2 linked regions of the Cohaesibacter sp. ES.047 genome follow. The protein of the gene in region 1 interacts with the protein of each later gene in a pairwise test. Links are inferred from orthologs where the notes say so. Each region holds a gene or a part of one and is shown in the gene's direction. Other genes may lie near its edges. The genes, in order: accC and ribD.

Region 1 (3,204 bases):
GAAGGCGAGCTTGTGGATTGGGTGCAGGAAGCCGGCAGGCGCGCCGCTGGTATCATCTTCAATCCCGCAGCCTACTCTCATACATCGGTCGCATTGCAGGATGCCGTCCGTGCTGTGGCGCTGCCGGTTGTAGAGGTTCACCTGTCCAACATTCATAAAAGAGAGAGCTTTCGCCATCACTCCTTCATCTCTCCGGTGGCTATCGGGGTAATCTGTGGCCTGGGTGCATTTGGCTACGTTGCAGCCCTTGAAGCGCTTTCTAACCATCTCAATGAGGCCGCGAAGGCCTGACCAGAATCATCAACACATTCTAACCGCGCAGAGCATGCCTCGCGCCAAACAATGGAATGCGGAAACATGTCAAAAGAAAAAAACTATCTCGATCCAGATTACATCCGCCAGCTCGCTGAACTCGTCAAGGACAGCGATTTGACGGAAATCGAAATCGAACAGGACGATCTGCGCATCCGGGTTGCCCGTGACATCATCGTGCAGCAGGCAGCAGCCAGCGCACCCATGGCAGCTCCGATTGCCGCAGCGCCAGCAGCACCGGCCGCTTCGGCTGCTCCGGCCGCAGCAGCACCAGCCGCAGAGACGAGCCTTGCCAACGCAGAACGCTGCCCGATGGTTGGCACCGCCTATCTTTCGCCAGAGCCGGGCTCGGCTCCCTTCATCGCGGTTGGTGACCAGATCAAGGAAGGCCAGACCCTGATGATTGTGGAAGCCATGAAGACCATGAACCACATTCCCTCGACCAAGTCTGGCAAAGTCACCGCTATCCTGGTGGAAAATGGCCAGCCAGTAGAATTTGACGAACCCCTCGTCATCATCGAATAGGCAGCCACATTAGGTAAGGTAAACTCATGTTTTCTAAGGTTCTTATCGCAAACCGAGGCGAAATCGCGCTCCGGGTTTTGCGCGCCTGCAAGGAACTTGGCATCGAGACCGTGACCGTTCATTCCACCGCGGATGCGGACGCCATGCATGTCAAACTCGCAGACGAAAGCGTCTGCATCGGGCCACCCTCTGCGCGCGACAGCTATCTCAACATCCCGCAGATTCTGGCCGCGTGTGAAATCACGGGTGCCGATGCGGTCCATCCCGGTTACGGCTTCCTGTCAGAGAATGCGCGCTTTGCGCAAATCCTTGAGGAACACAAGGTGGGGTTCATCGGCCCGAGCGCCGAGCATATCCGCATCATGGGCGACAAGATCGCCGCCAAACAGACCGCCAAACGCCTCGGCATTCCGGTTGTTCCGGGTTCTGAAGGCGGCGTCGGTTCCGTTGAAGAAGCCAAGCGCATCGCTTCCGAAATGGGCTATCCCATTTTGATCAAGGCCGCATCCGGTGGTGGCGGCAAGGGCATGCAGGTCGTCCACAAGGAAGAAGACATTGGCGTTGCCTTCAGCACCGCGCGCAGTGAAGCCGAATCCAACTTCGGTGACGCCACGGTCTATATCGAGAAGTATCTCTCGACCCCGCGCCATATCGAAGTGCAGGTCATGGGCGACGGCAAGGGCCACGCCATTCACCTTGGCGAGCGCGACTGCTCTTTGCAGCGTCGTCACCAGAAGGTCTGGGAAGAAGCACAATCCCCTGCCCTCAATGAGGAACAGCAGAAGAAAATCGGTGACATCTGCGCCAAGGCGATGCAGGGCCTGCAATATTCTGGCGCCGGCACAATCGAGTTTCTTTATGAAAACGGCGAATTCTATTTCATCGAAATGAACACCCGCCTGCAGGTAGAGCATCCCATTACCGAGATGATCACCGGCATTGATCTGGTCAACGAGCAGCTCAAGGTTGCTTGTGGTGCTGGCCTCGATATCAAGCAGGAAGACATCACCTTCAACGGTCATGCCATCGAGTGCCGCATTAACGCCGAAAACCCGGAAACTTTCGCACCATCTCCGGGCCGTATCACCTATTACCACCCACCGGGCGGACTTGGCGTGCGCGTTGATTCGGGTGTCTATCAGGGCTACACCATCCCGCCCTACTATGACAGCCTCATCGGCAAGCTCATCGTGACAGGCCGCAACCGCGTCGAATGCATGATGCGCCTTCGGCGTGCTCTTGACGAATTCATCGTTGACGGCATTCACACCACGCTGCCCTTGTTCCGCTCGCTGGTCGACAATCCTGACATCGCGAACGGTGCCTATGACATTCATTGGCTGGAAAAGCATCTGGGCATGAAATAACCTGCCGGATAGGACAAAAGCTGTTGCCGTGATAGTAAGACCGCACTTCTGGTGCGGTCTTTTTCCATTCCATCGAGCAAAAGCTGATTGCATGTCGGCAAAACCGGTTTATTCTCATGACGGTTTCAATGGCATTCAATACGACCTTGGCAAGCGGACAGGCAGGAGCATAGGATGTGCTGCTGCATGCTCTCTCGACAATCGATCTGACTGAAAAATAGACCAGAATGCGCTCATGACAGACGAGTCCCAGACGTTCGAGATTACACCTCAAATTCTGCTTAGAGCCTATGCCTGTGGCATCTTTCCCATGGCAGAGGATGCAAACGACGCGACAGTCTTGTGGATCGAGCCCGACTTTCGTGGCGTTATTCCGCTCGACAGCTTTCATGCCCCCCGTCGCCTGTTGCGCACCATGCGCAACTCCCCTTTCGACATTCGGGTCGACAGCGCTTTCGGTGCCGTCATGGATGCCTGCGCCGAAGCGGCACCGGACCGCCCCTCGACATGGATCAACGATCAGATCCACGATCTCTATCGCAGCCTGTTCGATATGGGCCATTGCCATTCGGTTGAAATCTGGGATGAGGATCGTCTGGTGGGTGGATTGTATGGGGTGTCGCTGGGAACCGCCTTCTTTGGCGAGAGCATGTTCTCGCGGGAGCGCGACACGTCAAAAATGGCTCTGGTCCATCTCGTAGATCGTCTCAAGGTCGGGGGTTACACCCTGCTCGACGCCCAATTCATCACGGACCATCTCAAGCAGTTTGGTGCGCTGGAAGTGCCCAAAGCCGAATATCACGAACTGCTCGAACATGCCCTGAAAGACGTCGGCGACTTCCATGCCTTTGATCAACAGCCTAACGACAAGGCTGCGACGAACAACAACAAAGACGCCTCATCGGACAACAAAAGCGCCTGAGCGTACACAGATATGAGAGATGACGCATCCCGAGATGGCAGGTGCGGACTGAAGCAAAAGGCAACTATTGTTGTGGCT
Region 2 (3,287 bases), 800 kb from region 1 along the record:
CCGGTGGTGTAGAACTGTCGTCCGGCGGTACCGACAACCATCTGCTGCTCGTTGATCTGCGCCCCAAAGGCCTGACCGGTAAAGTCGTGGAATCTGCTCTGGGGCGGGCCTACATCACCTGCAACAAGAACGGCGTTCCCTTCGATCCCGAAAAGCCTGCCATCACCTCCGGTATCCGTCTTGGTACCCCGGCAGGCACCTCGCGCGGCTTTGGTGTTGAGGAGTTCAAACAGATCGGACAATTGATCATTGAAGTCCTTGACGGCCTTGTCGCAAATGGGGAAGAAGGCAATGGAGCCGTGGAATCAGCGGTGAAGGAAAAGGTCATCGCACTGACCGACCGTTTCCCGATCTACACGGATCTCTAAAAGCGTTTCCAACGCTGGCATCGCCCCATGACTGGCCGGTGCCAGCGCAATACCGAAGAGGTCGAGCCATGAGATGCCCCTATTGCGGTTGTGATGACACACAAGTGAAGGATTCTCGACCTACAGAAGACAACACCGCCATTCGCCGCCGCAGGGTCTGTACCGGCTGCGGCGGGCGTTTCACCACATTCGAGCGCGTACAGTTGCGCGAATTGTCGGTGGTCAAGCGCACCGGACGTCGGGTTCCCTTTGATCGCGACAAGCTGATGCGGTCCGTTCAGGTCTCGTTGCGCAAACGTCCCGTCGATATCGAAAAAGTCGAGCGTATGGTCTCGGGCATTGTTCGCCAGCTTGAGAGCACGGGGGATGCGGAGGTGCAGGCCGAGCATATCGGCACGCTGGTGATGGAAGGGCTTAAAGGTCTCGACGAAATCGCCTATATTCGCTTTGCTTCGGTTTACAAGAATTTCCGGGAGGCAAAAGACTTCTCGGACATGCTCAACGAAATGTCATCCGATCAGGACGAGGACGATCCCGGGCAGGACGAAGACTAGCCTGCAGGGTCCCCCTCGCTTCGATTGGCAGATCGTGACGAACAAGGGATGAGGATGCAGCAGGTCTCACAAGCCTTGACCGATCATCAATTGATGGATCTGGCCCTACGGCTCGGGGCCCGCTTTGCTGGCGCGACGGGTGACAATCCCGCCGTCGGCTGCGTGATCGCTCGCCATCATCCCAACCACACGGACATTCTGGGCATAGGCTGGACACAGCAAGGTGGCCGACCGCATGCAGAGCGTGTTGCTCTAGCCGAGGCCGGTGCTGCTGCCAGAGGCGCAATTGCCTATGTGACGCTCGAACCCTGTTCACACCATGGACGCTCATCACCGTGCGCAGAAGCCTTGATAGAGGCGGGGATCGCCCGTGTCGTCTGTGCCCACCCGGACCCGGATCCTCGCGTTTCAGGGCTCGGTTTTGCTATGCTGAGGGAGGCCGGTATCCTTGTCGAAACGGGTCTTTTGGAACCCGTCGCCCATCGAAATCTCGCCGGCTTTTTGTCTCGGATAACGCGAGGGACGCCTTGGCTTGAAGCCAAAATGGCCCTGTCTCCAGATGGAATGATCGGCAAGCAGGGCGTCGGCAACTATCCCATTACGGGTGTTGAGGCGAAGCGCCATACCCATGCCATGAGGGCAAGAGCTGATGCCATCCTTGTTGGGGTTGAGACGGTTCTTGTTGACAATCCGAGCCTGACCGTGCGTCTCCCGGGGCTTGAGCATCGCTCTCCGCTCCGTGTCATCCTTGACAGCAAGGGCCGTACACCAGAGACCAGCGCTCTGGTGCATGGGGCACGGGACGTGCCGGTGATGATCCTGACTACAGGTGCAATTTCAACGGAAAAGGCCTTGCTGCTCGAAGACCATGGCTGCACCGTGCATCTGGTTGAAGCAGATAAAGAGGGCAGGGTGGACCTTGACGCAGCTCTTCGATTGCTTGGAGACCGGGGCATCAATCGGCTCTTTGCCGAAACCGGAGCAAAGCTTGCTGAAGCTCTGCTGACAGGGGCTTTTGTTGATGAGTTTCATCTCTACCGTGGCTCCAAGACGGTTGGTGAGCACGGGCTGAAGGGGCTGGGCGATGATCCCGACGCGATGCTTCAGGCAGCCGGGCTTTCTTTGGAGAGAACAAAACACGCTGGTACGGATCGCTTGCAGACTTATGTGCGAGCCGCTAGTCTTTCCGCATTATATCAGAGGAAATAAAGACTTATGTTTACAGGTATTGTTACGGACGTCGGTGAAGTCGTGGTACGCGAAGACATTCCGGCTGGCCAGCGCGTTCGCATTGCGACACATTTTGACCCCAAGACCATTGCCGTGGGCGCTTCAATAGCTTGCAGCGGCGTTTGCCACACCGTCATCGAGGCGGGGGCTATGGATGACGGGCGCAACTTCTTTGTGGTCGAATCCGCCAAGGAAACACTTGACCTGACCACGGCCTCCGAATGGGCAGTTGGACGCAAACTCAATCTCGAACGCTCCCTGCAGATGGGTGATGAATTGGGCGGGCATCTGGTGCTGGGCCACGTGGACGGCATGGCAGAGATCGTCGAGCGTGTCGATCACCCAGACAGCGTGTTCTACAAGCTCCGCGCCCCGGATCAGCTTGCCCGTTTCATTCCACAAAAAGGCTCAGTCGCCCTTGATGGCTGCTCGTTGACGGTCAATGACGTTGACGGGGATGACTTTACCATCTTTCTGATTCCCCATACCATCGCTCACACCACATTTGGTGAAAAGCAGGTCGGCGACAAGATCAATCTTGAGGTGGACATGATGGCGCGCTATATCGCGCGGCTGAGCGAATACAAACCGAGCTGATGCAACCGGACCATCCGCAGCTTGGAATTTGCCCGAGGCACTCGCAAATAGGACTGGACAAACCAGCCCGGACATGATTTGACACGCGCTCACGGCACTTCGCCGATTAAGTCTATGGGATCACGTCAATGAGCGACAAAGCCACGAATATTCTGATCATCGAAGCCCGGTTCTATGAGGATCTGGCGGATGAACTGGCCCGCGGCGCAATGGCCGCGCTGGACGAAGCTGGCGCCTCCTACGAGCGGATTGCGGTTCCCGGTGTGTTGGAAATCCCCGCCGCTCTTTCCATGGCGCTTGCCTCGGTTGAAGAAGGCATCAATGACTATGATGGCTACGTCACTCTGGGCGTCGTGATCCGTGGCGAGACATCCCACTATGATATTGTCTCCAATGAATCCGCACGCGCCATCATGGACCTTTCGGTGGAAGGATGCATTGCTGTCGGCAATGGTATTCAAACCGTCGAAAATGGCGATCAGGCTTGGGCGCGTGCCCGTGTGAGCGACAAGAACAAAGGTGGAGCCGCCGCACAGGC

The links.
Region 2: the proteins of accC (region 1) and ribD interact in binary tests that used the Escherichia coli proteins (3 or more experiments, as listed by UniProt). The link is inferred for Cohaesibacter sp. ES.047 from one-to-one orthologs.

Annotation. Positions count from the first base shown.
Region 1 is NZ_LT907844.1:4,463,493-4,466,696, forward strand. Bases 153-3,033 are described here. They hold accC (acetyl-CoA carboxylase biotin carboxylase subunit), read left to right. Parts: upstream 153-863; coding sequence 864-2,204; downstream 2,205-3,033. Other genes in these bases: aroQ (type II 3-dehydroquinate dehydratase), read left to right, coding at 153-291; accB (acetyl-CoA carboxylase biotin carboxyl carrier protein), read left to right, coding at 358-837; aat (leucyl/phenylalanyl-tRNA--protein transferase), read left to right, coding at 2,440-3,033. In the rest of the region: more of aroQ, read left to right, coding at 1-152; more of aat, read left to right, coding at 3,034-3,126; CPH65_RS20440 (DUF2155 domain-containing protein), read right to left, coding at 3,191-3,204. UniProt on the Escherichia coli protein: This protein is a component of the acetyl coenzyme A carboxylase complex; first, biotin carboxylase catalyzes the carboxylation of the carrier protein and then the transcarboxylase transfers the carboxyl group to form malonyl-CoA.
Region 2 is NZ_LT907844.1:3,662,565-3,665,851, forward strand. What follows is about bases 90-3,053. They hold ribD (bifunctional diaminohydroxyphosphoribosylaminopyrimidine deaminase/5-amino-6-(5-phosphoribosylamino)uracil reductase RibD), read left to right. Parts: upstream 90-976; coding sequence 977-2,131; downstream 2,132-3,053. Other genes in these bases: glyA (serine hydroxymethyltransferase), read left to right, coding at 90-368; nrdR (transcriptional regulator NrdR), read left to right, coding at 437-922; CPH65_RS16755 (riboflavin synthase), read left to right, coding at 2,138-2,749; ribH (6,7-dimethyl-8-ribityllumazine synthase), read left to right, coding at 2,878-3,053. In the rest of the region: more of glyA, read left to right, coding at 1-89; more of ribH, read left to right, coding at 3,054-3,287. UniProt on the Escherichia coli protein: Converts 2,5-diamino-6-(ribosylamino)-4(3h)-pyrimidinone 5'-phosphate into 5-amino-6-(ribosylamino)-2,4(1h,3h)-pyrimidinedione 5'-phosphate.